2 regions of the Priestia sp. 179-F W1.4 NHS genome follow, and region 2 is predicted to be linked to the other one. Evidence: riboswitches for the same ligand, from Rfam matches in the RefSeq annotation. Region 2 holds a riboswitch; the other holds the start of a gene.
What was found. Region 2 has a riboswitch for cyclic di-AMP ahead of ACH0CI_RS04035 (APC family permease). Riboswitches for the same ligand answer to the same signal wherever they lie in the genome.

Region 1 (7,671 bases), 190 kb from region 2:
ATACCGAATTCACCGTTTGCTCCTTTTTTAAACGGTTCAAACAAGTGTTGAAGCACGCTTTGATCAATCGGCGGACCATCGTTGCTGATGGTACATTGAACGTTCGTTTGGTGTTTAGTAAGTGAAAGTGAAACCTTCGTATCAGCATAGCGCAGCTGATTGTCGAGTACATTTTCAAGGACTTTTGTCCACAGCTCTTTGTCTCCTTTAATCGTTGCATTTACGTCGTCAAATTCCCACTGTATTTCAGGGCGCCTCCACCGCAAGCGATCCACTACTTCATGAAGAAGTGCAGTAAAATCAAAGTCGTCTTGTGCAAGCTGGTGAGTGGACATATAGTCAAGCTTGGTTAAGTAAAGTAAATCACGGATTTTTTTCTCAAGATTTTTGGATTCATCTTCAATGACTTTTACCGTTTGGGATAAATCACCTTTTGGATAAATGCCGTCTTGAATCGACTGAGCGTAGCTTTGAATAACCATTACCGGTGTTTTTAAATCATGTGAAATATTTTGAAGCAACGTTTGCTGTGCTTCATCTTTAGATACGAGCCTTTTGCGCATTTGCTCGATGGACGCGCCTAGCTTGCCGATTTCATCGGAACGGTTGACTGTAACAGGTTCATGCCAATTTTGTTCGGCGATTTTTTTTACATCTTTTTCAAGCGATACAAGCGGCTTGCTTAAGTATCTTGATAGCCAAATAGATGGAAGCCAGCTGAATAGAAATACAATTGAAATGACAAGAAGCAGCTGTTTAAAAAGAGTAGAAGTGAGCGCGTTGCGATACGTATCCCACGAAAATGAAAGTAAAAAAGCAGGCTGTCCGTTTACGCTTACTTTTCGAATCACATAAAAAAGCGTCCGGTTGCCGAGATCTTTTTCATAGCGAGCGACGATTTTCCGCTGACTGATTGCATCTTCCTGTGCTTTTCTCAAAAAGTCTTGAGGCAACACCCGTGATGAAAAATAAGAGATATCCGCATGTTCAGGCAATAAAATATGATCCACGGTTCGATTGCCAAGCGTTGGTTCACTGTCTTCATTGCTAAAGTAGTATTCACCTGAGCGGCTTGGCAGGCCGTATTCTTTTAAAATATGCTGTTCATTTTCAATAGTGGTATAAATTTCATTCGTGAAGAACTGCCTAAGCGTCGTTGGGAATAAAATAGCGAGCAAAATTGAAATGAGCAGTAAAATACCCGAGATGACGAGCCAAATTTGAAATGCAAGCGACTTGTTTTTCATGCTTTCATCATCCGGTATCCGTATCCGTAAATCGTTTCAATTCGTGCTTGCGGCATTTTTTTACGCACGCGCCTCACTAAATCATCCACCACTCGGTCTGTGCCGAAATAATCTTCTCCCCAAATGAGATTCAACAGCTGCTCCCGTGAAAAAGCCTGTCCAAGGTCTTTTGAGATAGTGACAAGAAAATCAAATTCTTTAGACGTCAAATCAATCGGCTTTCCATTTTCACTGACTGTACGCGTATGTAAATCGATTTCATAAGGAGTCAGCGTAATGGTATCGGTTTTCTTTTGAGTGGAACCATATACGAGGTTTAGCAGTTTGTTTGCTCGAATAACTAGTTCACGAGGCAAAAAAGGCTTTGATAAATAGTCGTCGCTGCCCATTTCAAGTCCAAGAACCCGGTCAATATCGGCATCGCGTGCTGAAATGAAAATAACAGGCACATGTGGCGTTTGCTGCTTGATTTCGCGAATGAGCTGATACCCGTCAATATCAGGCAGCATAATATCTAAAATCCACAGGTGCGGAGGAGTTGCAATCATTTCTTTTGCGTCCGTGCCGTTAAAAAATGAGCGAACGTCCCAGCCTTCTTTTTGAAGGTAAAGGGTTAAAACTTCGTTTAAATTTTGTTCATCCTCTACTAAATATAGTGTAAAGCTCAAATTTGACACCTTCCTCTGAATATATGAAAATTAAGGTAAATAAAGCATATTGCGCCATCTATGCGCGTTTCTTTAAAGGTTTATGTACCCGCTATTATACTACGTGTTTGCTGTTATAAAGAAATTTTTCACAATTTCACATATTGTTTTGATACTTATCCCAAACTTTTATTTTATAGTATAGATAACATAAAATTTGCTACGTTAAAAGGAGTGATTTTCATGGATCCACGTGATTATGAAAGAGAGGAAGAACGAAAAGAAGAATATGAAAACCGCCAGCGGCGCTATGATCAGTATCAGCCTGCGTCATCATCACAGCCTCCAAAAAGACGCTTATTTCCAGTGATCGCATCTTCCATCGCGGGAGCAGTGCTAGGGGGAGGAATTGTGCTATACGGCGCTCCGCAGCTAGGGTTAATGGATTCAGCGGATACGCATACAGTGAATCAAACAACGCAGACTCAAACGGCAGCAACAACGAGCACAACGCCTCGAACAGTAAGCACCACCGTGAATCAGTCAGATCTTGTTTCAGTTGTAAATAAAGTATCAGCCGCTGTTGTAGGCGTGAACAACATCCAGCAGCAAACAAATCCATTTTCTGGAGATACCCAAACGCAAGAAGCAGGAACGGGTTCCGGTGTTATTTTCAAAAAAGAAAATGGAAAAGCATACGTTGTAACAAATAACCACGTTATTGACGGCGCAAGCGAAGTAGAAGTGTCACTTTCAAACGGGCAAAAAGAAAAAGCTAAAATTGTGGGAGCTGATGCGCTAACGGATTTAGCGGTGCTTGAAATGTCCGACAAAAATGTTGAACAAGTGGCGAAGTTCGGAAAATCATCAGATTTAGTGGCGGGTGAAACGGTTCTTGCAATCGGAAACCCTCTTGGTGAACAATTTTCTCGTACGGTCACACAAGGTATCGTGAGCGCAGCAAAACGCTCTGTCCCTATTTCAGAGAATTGGAACGTAGATGCAATTCAAACGGATGCGGCGATTAATCCAGGAAACAGCGGCGGTGCCCTGATCAATTCTTCCGGTGAAGTAGTTGGTATCAACAGTATGAAAATTTCAGAAGACAATGTAGAAGGAATCGGCTTTGCTCTTCCAAGTGATGAAGTGCAGCCAACAATTGAACAGCTGATGAAAAACGGAAAAATAACGCGTCCATATATGGGGGTAGGTCTTCAAGATGTAGGTCAGCTTTCAGCTGCAACAAAACAAGATCAGCTAGGCCTAACAAGCGATACGTCTGAAGGAGTTGTCGTAACGACGGTTGAACCATTCTCTTCTGCTTCTGATGCTGGTTTACAATCAAAAGACGTGATTGTTGCCATCGATGGAAATGAAGTCAAAACATCCAGTGATTTACGTCAATATCTATACACAAAACGCAAAGTAGGAGACACGGTAAAATTAGACGTGTACCGAAATGGAAAAAAACAAACTATTTCTCTGAAGCTTTCAGAGCAGCAGGATAACAATGGATGAGTTCAGCACCGTTAAAGCTGCTGCTAGCAGTATTAACAGCGTTCGGATTTTTAACAGGCTGCGGAGGGAAGCATTCAAACACGATGTTTCCTTCTGTAGAAATTAGTCAGCTATCTTCTGCTAAAGAAGTGGCAGCGTATGAAGGAGGAAAGGTGACAGGAGCTGAATTCAATCGTTTTTTAGCAGTTGAAGGGTTCTTAAATCCCGATGCTCCGCTAAATGATACAGGCTACCGCAAAGAGTTATTGCGGCAGCTTGTCATGCAAAAAATCTTAATTTCGCATCTAAAGACAAGTGACAGGGTACAGAAAAAAGTCGAGGATATGTGGAAACAAATCAAACGTTCATATGACGAAGATACAAGAAAACAAGGCTATGAAGTCTTGCACATTCGTTCTAGCGATGTAACTAAACAGCTAATAAATCAGTTTAAATTAGAAGAATATTTCCGTAAACAAATTACGTCTGATGAACTAGACGCTTACTATACACGTATTGAGAATGATGTAACGCGCGTATCTTTTTCGCAGCTAACTTTTACAACTTTACATGATGCCGAGACCGTTGCGGCTGAGCTGCAAAAAGGAACATCGCTTCAAGACGTTCAAAAAAAATATGCTGATGTCCAGACCATCAGCAAAATAGAGAATGATGATAATCTAAAGCTTTCGAATCTATCTCCCTCTTTTATAGATGTTTTAAAAAAACAGCACATCGGAGAGTGTAGTAAGCCCATTAAAATGGGTAAAGTCTATTATATTCTTATTTTAAAACAAAAAGATAAAAAAACGGAATCAGAAGTCAAAGAAGAAATGATGAAAGAACTTGTTTTGAATCATATCAACCGGTATATCCAGGATCAACTACCAAGGTTTCACGTGACTTTCAACCTTAGGTAGTTCCCTTTTATATAGATTGATTGTTTTCAAAAAACAAGCAGGTAAAAGAGCTTTCTATTAATAGAGAGCTCTTTTACATTTTTAAGTAGACAGAAATGTCGGTACCTGATAGAATGAAATTGTAAAACTTTCATTATTCGGAAAATTTATACCCTCCAGCTTTGGAGGGTTATTTTTTATGCTTTTGGACGAATAAAAGAGGCTAGGACAGAATTAGTTTAGTGGAAAGAAGATCCGAACGATGAATCGTTCGGATCTTTTCGTTAGTACGGTGAACGTATGTTTCAATCACTTTTCATCTTTTAAATGACTCAATAATGCAGAAGACATCTCCACGTGAGAAAGGGCGATGTGTGAAATCGTTTTGGCATAAGGTGTAATTTCGTTAATAAATTGCTCGAGTACGTGCAGGTGAGGAAGCTGAAGCTTTGTAATGAAGCAAGCCTGTCCGGCGATGCGTTCACAGAATAAAGCATAGGGATACTGAGAAATAAATCTTTTAAAACGCTCGTGCTCTCCGTTTTTCATGGTTACTTCAATAAAACACGAGACGGGCAACTGCAGCTTTTCATAATCAATATCGATTGTATATCCTTTTATAATACCAAAGCTCTCTAGCTGTCTTACTCGCTCTGCCACTGAAGGAGGAGACAGGCTAATTTGTTTTCCTAGCTCTCTTAAGGAAAGACGGCTGTTTTGCTGCAGTGCCTGCAAAATCGATAAATCAATTTCATCAATTTTCAATTGAAAACCTTCTTTCATATTAATGTTTCATTTGATTAGTAATAGCAGATAATATGTTTTATTTGTTATCTGAAATCTCCATTTTTTTTACTATAATAATTAAAAAGGAGTGAGTGAAAAATGGCAAGAGTTTTGTTAACAAACGAAGAGGGAACAAATTTTGAAAAAGCACTGAATTTAATTCCAGATGTAAAAAGGTTGTATGATGAGCTATACGACAAGCTTTGGAACAGTGATATAGTAAAAAGAGAGACTAAGGAAAAAATCAGGCTTTATCTAGCAGGTGTTAACGGCTGTGAGACGTGTATGAGCATGTCATATGTAGGCGATAAGACGCTTAATCAAAAAGTGTTAAGAGAAAAAGAGCTGGAAGAAAAAGATCGACTGCTGTTTCGATTTATAGATGTATACCGAGTGCGTCCAAGGGATTTGACGGATGCTGATATGGATCAATTAAAGAAATTTTACAGTGATACGCAGCTATTAGAGCTTTTGGCTGTTATTAATTTGTTTGATCAATTTCACAAACTGATTGTCAGTTTAGATTTATATGATTTTTGCAGTTTGCAGCGCAAGTGATGTCTTCCCTAAAAATATCTTGACAGACAAAATCCACAGGAGTAAGATAGCTTTCGTGAAGTGAAACGTATCATGAATCGAGTCGATTATTCTAAAAAATAGATCATAGACATTTGAATAAAAATCGCTTAATCCATTACGGAGCGGAGGACCCATTATTTACGCACATATTGTGCTCCGGGGTGAATCCTTAAAAAGGTAGGGTTACTCTTAAAACCCGAACCCGACAGCTAACTTCGCAAGCGTTTTGAGGGGGAAGAGTGTGAAAAAACACAGGAGCCTTCCTGTGTTTTTTTGCGCTTTTTTTAAGAAAAACATGTAATTTTTTAGAAAAAGTATAAGCTAAGAGAACACACAGCAGTTGAAGAAAGGAATAAATACATTATGAAAAAACAGTTTGCTGTATTGGGATTAGGTCGTTTTGGAGGCAGTTTGGTTGAAGAGTTTGCTAATTTGGATGTGGATGTGCTCGCTATTGACCGCAATCAGGAGGTAGTAAAGAAATATAGCAACTCAGCTACATATGTCGTGCAAGCGAACGCAATTGATGAAGCTAGCTTAAAAGGGCTAGGCATTCGTAACGTTGATCATGCTCTTATTTCGTTTGGAGACGATATTGAAGCAAGCGTGCTTGCAACGATGCTTTTAAAAGATATGGGCGTTAAGCAAGTATGGGTAAAAGCGGTGAATATGTATCATCAAAAAGTGCTGGAGAAAATAGGAGCGGACAAAGTCATTCATCCTGAGCGCGATATTGCGAAGCGGATTGCTCATCACGTGGTGTCAGAAAAGATCATTGATTACATTGAACTGTCAAAGGATTATAGTATTGTCGAAATTGTCGCTTCTAAAAAGCTTCATAATAAAACGCTGTTTGATTTGAACATTCGTGCCAAGTACGGCTGCAATATTATCGGCTTTCAGCGAAAAGACGGGGAAATGGTGATTTCGCCTACCGCGCATGAAATAATTGAACAAGGAGATATGCTGATTGTTATCGGACATAATCGCGATTTGAACCGTTTTGAAGAAGAAGGAGTTTAACTCATGAAAAAACAAATCATTAAACTCACTCCTCCGCAGCTGCTTGTCTCCATTTTTGGCGGAGGAATTATTATTGGTGCTCTTCTATTGATGATGCCTTTTTCTACTACTGAGCCAATCCGGTGGGTAGACGCCCTTTTTACATCTACTTCCGCTATGACAGTGACCGGCTTAGCCGTCGTAGATACAGGTACGCGTTTTACCGTCATCGGTCAAACGATTATTATGCTGTTAATTCAAATAGGCGGTCTCGGCATTATGTCATTTGCCGTGCTGATTTTTATGATGCTAGGTAAAAAAATTGGATTTAAAGAGCGTATGCTCGTTCAGCAGGCATTAAATCAGACGAGCGTCGGTGGAGTTGTGCTGCTAGTTAAAAGGTTGTTCATCTTTTCATTTTTAATTGAGTTTGTTGCACTGCTCTTTTTAGCGATACGCTGGGTTCCGGAATTCGGATGGTCTAAGGGGCTGTTCTTTAGCTTGTTTCATTCGATTTCGGCTTTTAATAACGCAGGGTTCGGACTACTGTCTGATAACTTAGTTCAGTATGTAGGAGATCCTATTATTAACATCACGATTTCTTTTCTCTTTATTATTGGTGGGTTAGGGTTTACCGTCCTTGCTGATATGTGGGTGAAAAAATCGTATAAAAAACTAACGCTGCATTCAAAAATTATGATTATCAGCACGTTCGCCATTAACGTGATTGCCATGCTTTTTATTTTTTTCTTAGAGTACGGCAATTCGCATACGCTCGGAAATTTATCATTAGGAGACAAAGTATGGGCTTCTTATTTTCAAGCGGTAACAACAAGAACCGCTGGCTTTAATACAATTGATTTAGCTCATTTGCATGACGCAACGGTGTTTTTAATGGTTTTATTGATGTTCATTGGTGCAGGGAGTGCGTCAACAGGAGGGGGTATCAAACTCACGACGTTTGTGGTGATTGTCTTTTCTGTATGGGCATTTTTACGAAGCAGGGAAGATATT
Region 2 (7,671 bases):
GCGAAATAAAAACGGCAATTAAAGCCAATACGCCTCCTCCAGTGGCTACCAGATCTTCCATAAAAACAAGCTTAGTTGCTGGCTTTGCTTTCTTTAGATGAACAAAGCTTTGCGTAAAAACATTGACCTCTGCAGTATTCATTCCGACATCGTGCAAAATTTCTTTCATTGCCTTAAAGAGGACAAACATCTCAAGTAATACCGAGATGCCAAGTACTGCAATATTTAAAATAAAGCCTGAAGACTTCGTCGGATGAAGAATATGATGATACCCTTCTTTAATCGTTTCAAATGCCATAATTCCTACTACAAGAACCGCCCCTAATAAAACGAGATTAACCAATCGTCCAAATCCGTTTGGAAATCGTTTGGTCGGAGCTTTTTTGCTTAATGCTGAACCTATAAAAACAAAGAACTGATTTGCTGCGTCTCCTAAGCTGTGCATCGTTTCAGCAAACATCGCTACATTTCCCGTTAAAGCAAAAGCAATCCCTTTAATAATGGATATAATGGTATTAACTATAGCGGCCATCATGGCCGATTTATTTCCTTTTCGCAATAACTTAATTAATTCACTCATGCAATCCCTCCGTTTGTGCCTTTGATGAGATTCAATTATGGTTAGTGTATGTGAATTTAAAAATTAAAAACCTCCAACATATAAGTTGGAGGTTTTTAGTCATGTTTCATTATTTTTTAAAACGATAAGGTACCGTTGTAACGATTACGTTTTTACGGTAAAGCAAATGTGCTTTTAACAGCAGACTGGACTGATTATGAAGGATGTTTTGCCAGCTTTTTTTCGTGATGAACTGCGGAATAACAACCGTAATAGCCATATTATTTTCCCGGGCTTTTTCTTCAGCCATATCGATGAATCGAAACAGCGGACGCACAAGACTGCGGTATTGAGAGTGAAACGTAACAATACGAATATCAGGCTGCCACTTTTCCCACTTCTCTTCCATTCTCTTTTCGCTTTCTCGGTCAAAAGCAACGTGCACCGCAATAACGGTATCACCAATCGTTCTTGCATAGTTCAATGAATTTTCCACTACCTTTGTCATTCCTGCTACAGGAACAATGACCACACTTCCTTCAAGCTTTCCAATCTTTTCTCCTTGCTTAATACGAAGCTGCTCTCCTACCGCTTCATAATGCGTATGAATGCGATGAAAAATATAAACGATAACCGGTAAGAAAACAAGCACGGACCATACTTGTGAAAACTTCGTTGTAAACAAAATGATTAGCACCGTTAAGGTAATGAGGGCACCAATTAAGTTAATGGTTAGCTTTCCTTGCCAGCCGGCCGGCTTTTCTCTAAGCCATTTGACAATCATGCCTGTTTGAGAAAGCGTAAATGGAATAAACACTCCAACTGCATAAAGAGGAATTAATTGTTCCGTCGCTCCTTTAAAAGCGACAAGTAAGACAATAGAAGCAATTCCCAGAGTCACAATTCCATTTGAATAGCCTAGTCGATCGCCGCGAATTTGAAACATTCTTGGCATGTATTTATCAGACGATAAGTTTACGGCAAGCAAAGGGAAAGCTGAAAAACCTGTATTCGCCGCTAGTACTAAAATCAGAGCTGTGGTACCTTGAATAAAATAATAAAATCCATTTCGTCCAAATACACTCGATGCAATTTGTGATACAACCGTTTCATCTGCTTTTGGAGAAATGCCAAGCCAATAAGCTAAAAACGTGATGCCAGAAAATAAAACGGCTAAAATACCGCCCATCAGCATTAATGTATGAACAGCATTTTTTGCACCTGGATCTTTAAAGTTAGGCACTGCATTCGAAATAGCTTCGACACCAGTCAATGCCGAACAGCCTGATGAAAAAGCTTTTAATAATAAAAACAAACTAATACCTGGCACTACGGTACCGAGAGATGTATGAAGCTCAGGTGAAACTTGACCTGTCACTATTTTGAAGAAGCCCACCGCTATTAGCAAAATAAGAGCAATCACAAATAAATAAACCGGATAAGCTAAGACAGAAGCGGATTCTGTTACACCTCGTAAATTTAAAACCGTAATAAAAATCACCAGCAAACACGCAATTACTACGTTATAGTGATGCAGCGTTGGAAAAGCCGAAGTTAAAGCATCGGTTCCTGCTGAAACACTCACGGCAACTGTTAAAATATAATCTACTAACAGTGATCCCCCAGCGATAAGTCCAGGATTTTCTCCTAAATTGGTTTTCGAAACAATATAAGCTCCTCCGCCTTGCGGATACGCATAAATAATTTGACGATATGAAAGAATTAAAGCCGTCAGCAGCACCAATACCCCAATCGCAATTGGAATCGAATACCAATAGGCAAGCACACCCACTGTTGCAAGGACAATCAAAATCTGTTCTGTTCCATAAGCCACTGAAGATAAGGCATCTGATGATAAAATAGCCAGCGCTTTAAGCTTACTAAGCTTTTGATCGCCTAACTCTTTTGTTTTGAGCGGCTTTCCAATCAATAATCTCTTGAGAACTGAATAGTTCACGTAATTTCCCTCCGATGATTGCTTAGCTAGTATTCACTGTTCGTTGCTAAGCTCCGTTACAAGTTCATGAATAAGTGATATTATCCCTAAAAAATACCTTTTTATGTTAAAAAAGCGCACAAAAAAACACTAAGGGTTCTCAGCGTTTTTACACAGCTTAAACCTCCTCTCCAAAACGCTTATGGGGTTAGCTGTCGGATTCGGGCTATGAGAGTAGCCCTACCTTTTAAAAAAAGGATTCACCCCAAGTGACAATGCACAAATTTGGGTCCCCCACTTCTGACGAATTAAGCGATAACAGGTCAATATAATTTTCGGTTAAAGAGTATGATCGATAACATGTTTCTTTCATAACTATCCTTTGTTCTTAGATAATATACTCCCGTACAAATGGTTTGTAAAGCATTATTTTACGTAAACGGTAAAATAGTGCTTAAGGCGCTTTTAAGGGGAAAACAAAAGGCCTTCTGCCTGCTTACAGAAGACCTGCTTTCTTTAACTTTTTGCTTTTAAAACGGCTGCTAGCTTGTTTTTCGTTTGAGGACCATAAATGCCATCTACATCATAAGGAAAATACACAAGCTGAAAACGTCTGACTGCATCTTTCGTTTGTACTCCATATATTCCGTCTACTGACCCTACTTTAAAATTAACCGCGTTTAATGCTCTTTGAATCTGTTTCACTGCTTCTCCAGAATCGCCTTGTTTTAAAATTCCATTGGGAAGTGGATATTGTTCAGAAGGTGGTGTTGGAGTAGGTGTTGGTGAAGTTCCTGAAGGAATAACAATTGTTTTTCCAACCTGTAGTGTTAAAGGATCAGAAAGCCCTGTATTTGCTTCTTGAAGCGCTTGTACTGTTATGCCGTACTTCTGTGCAATACTGTACAGCGTATCTCCTTGCTTAATTGTATACGTTTTTTCACCTGGTTCAGAAGGTGATGGATTTGGTGTTGGTGTTGGATTTGGGTTTGGAACTGCACGACGAGGTAAATTTAAATATACGGCAATTCCTTTTGCATACGATTCACCCATGCTTTTTAAAAAAGCTTCATTTTGAAGAAGTGCTGCATCGGCGCTCCTATCAATAAAAGCTATTTCAGTTAGTACTGCAGGCATATTTGTTAAGCGAAGCACCGCATAATTGGCCGATTTTCGTCCACGATTCGGATGATTATACGACAGCAGCGTTGGCTGTACTTGCCCGTGCACAATCGATTGAAACGTTTTACTAGCATTGCTAGCGCTTCTATAAACATAATCTTCGTATCCTGTTCCTCCACCGGCATTTACGTGAATAGACATAAATGCATCTGCTCCCCACGAATTAGCTTGAGAAGCGCGCTGAGATAACGATAAAAAAGTATCTGTGGTACGGGTGGTTTTAATCGTAAAGTCACTGTAAGTGCTATTTAAATAGCTTATTAAATATTGTTGAATTTTTAACACTAAGTTTTTTTCATACAGTCCATTCGCTCCAACTGCTCCTGCATCTGCCCCACCATGCCCTGCATCAAGATAGATTTTTTTCATATTACTTGTCCCTCCTTATTGCTAACATATGCATGAGGGAAAAAAGTGCTACGTATACTAGCCTACTTAGTGAAAAATTACTAAAAAAGGAGATTGAGACATAACGAAATCACTTCAACCTAAAAACGAACAAATGGGATAAATGCGCTAGTATGGATGGCTCGTTACATCGCTGGTGAATTCCGTGCAAGGCTTCGCTTTCCGCGGGAGGCTGGTGAGCCTCCTCGTCGCGTGCGCTACTGCGGAGTCTCACCTATTCCGCTTTTCCCGCATGAGTCCCTCCAATCAACTGCTAGAAGCAACTAAATAGATGAAATCTACGTTCATCCTACCAATAAAAAAATCCACACAATTCATCGTGCGGTTCCCTCCCCCTAACATACTTTTGGTCCAAATTCTATTCTGGTTGATTAAAGTATAGATCAGGAGGGTCTATTATTTATAACGTTAGGACCTATTTAAAAAGCAGAACGCCTACAACAATGAGAATAATCCAAATTGGAATGCTTATCAATATCCCTATCACTAAACCTTTAAAGAAATTTCCTTCTTTCATTTTTATTACATTCCTCTCCAACAGTATTTTCTAACGATACTATGATTGGCTGAAAACTCTCTGAAGTTATACTGAAATACAGTGCAGAGTGAACACATAAACAATCTCACTATCTGTTATACACTACTTTTACATATAGATTCAATGAGACAAAAAGCTTATCCTTTTTGATTCATGTAAACAAATTCTTTCTTGTATGTAACAAAACAATAAAAAAGCTCCCTGTAAATTATACGACAGGCAGCTTTTTTATAAACAAGCTATATTATTCAATTTACGTATGCAGAATATTATTTATTCATTGTGAAAAACAAAAAAGTCGGAGAGAACGTACAAACGATCTCTCCGACTTTTAAAAATTAATATTGGCTCATGTATTGGTCACGTTCCCAAGGGTGAACTTGTGTACGGAACATATCCCACTCGATTTCTTTCGCTTCAACGAAGTGCTCTGCTAAGTGTTCACCTAATGCAGAAACCATCACTTCGTTTGATTGGAAGCTATCTAAAGCTTGAGCTAATGTTGCAGGTAAATCTACGATACCTTCTTCAACACGCTCTTCTTTTGTCATTACATAGATATTACGATCAATAGGTTTTGGAGCTTCAAGATTGTTCTTGATTCCATCTAAACCAGCTTTTAATAGAACAGCCATTGCTAAATATGGGTTAGCAGCTGGGTCTACGCTACGTACTTCAACACGAGTTCCTACGCCGCGAGAAGCTGGGATACGGATTAATGGGCTACGGTTGCGAGCAGACCATGCAACATAACAAGGAGCCTCATATCCAGGTACTAGACGCTTATAAGAGTTTACAGTAGGATTTGTTACTGCTGTAAAGCTGTGTGCGTGCTTGATGATACCTGCGATAAATTGACGAGCAGTATCACTTAGCTCTAGATTACCGTTCTCATCATAAAATGCGTTTTGGCCATCTTTGAATAATGAAACGTTACAGTGCATACCTGAACCGTTCACACCAAATAATGGTTTTGGCATAAATGTAGCATGTAAGCCATGTTTACGTGCAATTGTTTTTACAACAAGTTTGAACGTTTGGATATCATCACAAGCTTTTAATGCAGCAGCATATTTGAAGTCGATCTCATGTTGTCCAGGAGCTACCTCATGGTGAGATGCTTCAATTTCAAAGCCCATTTCTTCAAGCTCTAATACGATGTCACGACGGCAGTTTTCACCAAGGTCAGTTGGCGCTAAGTCGAAGTAGCCACCTTTATCATTTAATTCTAATGTAGGTTCGCCTTTTTCGTCTAATTTGAATAAGAAGAACTCTGGCTCAGGTCCAAGGTTAAAATCAGTAAATCCTAACTCTTCCATCTCTTTTAACACACGTTTTAAGTTATTACGTGGATCGCCATCAAACGGAGTTCTATCTGCATTGTAGATGTCACAAATAAAACGTGCTACTTTACCTTTTTCAGATGTCCAAGGGAAAATAACAAATGTATCAATATCCGGGAATAGGTACATATCTGATTCTTCAATACGTACAAACCCTTCAATAGAAGAACCGTCAAACATCATTTTGTTGTCTAACGCTTTTTCTAATTGACTTACTGGAATTTCAACGTTTTTAATTGTTCCTAAAATGTCAGTGAACTGAAGACGAATATATTTTACATTCTCTTCTTGAACTTTGCGGAAAATATCTTCTTTTGTGTACTTTGCCATCGTGTGATCCTCCCCTAAATCTCTATATAATATTTATAATCTATACCCCTCATATACGAACGGCATAAATATTGATAACTTTATTAATGAAAGAACCTGGACATATCTCCTTGATTTAAAGTTGCTCGATTAAAACGGCCTGCTTGCATAAGTTCTGCACGAAGCATTTTTCGCAACTCATCGTCCGTTAATTCTGGCTTTGCTGTTTCTGCCACAACTTTTTCTTCTTGCTTATGCCCTTTTTGCTCCTTTTGAAGATGAAACAGCTGTTTTACACCTGCTAAGTTTACACCTTGTTCGATTAGATCGCGGATTTCAAGCAGCTTATCAACATCGTTAAATGAGAATAGTCGTCGATTTCCCTCTGTTCTTACCGGTGCAACTAATTCATGTTCTTCATAGTAGCGAATTTGGCGAGCAGACAACTCAGTTAACTGCATCACAATTCCAATCGGGAAAAGTGGCGTATTTCTTCGAATGTTGTCACTCATTTCAGTTCCTCCTTTGGATTAACTATTTACATTGTATGCTATGTTAGTTCACCTGTCAACCGAATGTTAGTAATTCTAACATAAATTTTTCTGAACATTTTTTCTATACAAATAAATAGCACTTCGTTTATTTTTATAGCTTATTTTTTTCCTTCTTAACGGGGAGAAATAATCTTTCTATCTTATAAAAGTTCTTTTGTCAGTAATTGATCTACCGCCATGCATATTGCTACTTTTACATGAGCATACGTTAATCCACCCTGCACGTAAGCGACATAAGGCGGCCTGATAGGACCATCTGCCGTAAGCTCGAGGCTCGCTCCTTGTATAAACGTTCCTGCTGCCATAATCACATCATCTTCATACCCTGGCATATAAGCAGGATACGCCGTTACGTGTGAATTAATTGGCGAAGCGAATTGAATTGCCTGACAAAAAGCCACCATTTTAGCGCGGTCATCAAACTGAACGGATTGAATTAAATCTGTTCGTTCACTGTCCCACTTCGGTTCACTTTGCATACCAAGCTCTTCAAACATAGCGGATGAGAAAACCGCTCCTTTTAAGGCTTGACCTACTACGTGCGGCGCCAAGAAGAACCCTTGATACATTTCTTGCAAGCTATACAGCGTCGCTCCAGCTTCTGCACCGATTCCAGGAGTTGTCATTCGGTATGAACAAGCTTCCACTAGGTCTTTTCGTCCTGCAATATAGCCACCGATTTTAGCGAGACCTCCACCAGGGTTCTTAATAAGCGACCCCGCCATCAAATCTGCTCCTACATGCGTTGGCTCGATTGTTTCTACAAATTCACCGTAGCAGTTGTCAACAAATACAACAACGTCAGGCTTAATGCTCTTTACAAACGAAATCATTTCTTTTAT

Region 1: it holds a riboswitch for cyclic di-AMP, as region 2 does, so the genes downstream of both, ACH0CI_RS05020 (potassium channel family protein) here and ACH0CI_RS04035 (APC family permease) in region 2, are expected to answer to the same signal.

Annotation. Positions count from the first base shown of each region.
Region 1 is NZ_JBIQFF010000001.1:976,702-984,372, forward strand. It holds gene ACH0CI_RS04990 (sensor histidine kinase) at 1-1,247, opposite strand, end outside; gene ACH0CI_RS04995 (response regulator transcription factor) at 1,244-1,915, opposite strand; gene ACH0CI_RS05000 (S1C family serine protease) at 2,138-3,412, shown strand; gene ACH0CI_RS05005 (peptidyl-prolyl cis-trans isomerase) at 3,409-4,311, shown strand; gene ACH0CI_RS05010 (Lrp/AsnC family transcriptional regulator) at 4,600-5,055, opposite strand; gene ACH0CI_RS05015 (carboxymuconolactone decarboxylase family protein) at 5,176-5,634, shown strand; cyclic di-AMP (ydaO/yuaA leader) riboswitch at 5,750-5,894, shown strand; gene ACH0CI_RS05020 (potassium channel family protein) at 6,019-6,678, shown strand; gene ACH0CI_RS05025 (TrkH family potassium uptake protein) at 6,682-7,671, shown strand, end outside.
Region 2 is NZ_JBIQFF010000001.1:790,451-798,121, reverse strand. It holds gene ACH0CI_RS04040 (cation diffusion facilitator family transporter) at 1-580, opposite strand, end outside; gene ACH0CI_RS04035 (APC family permease) at 690-2,516, opposite strand; cyclic di-AMP (ydaO/yuaA leader) riboswitch at 2,678-2,820, opposite strand; gene ACH0CI_RS04030 (N-acetylmuramoyl-L-alanine amidase) at 3,012-4,046, opposite strand; gene ACH0CI_RS04025 (hypothetical protein) at 4,203-4,352, shown strand; gene glnA (type I glutamate--ammonia ligase) at 4,962-6,296, opposite strand; gene ACH0CI_RS04015 (MerR family transcriptional regulator) at 6,380-6,787, opposite strand; gene ACH0CI_RS04010 (methionine gamma-lyase family protein) at 6,970-7,671, opposite strand, start outside.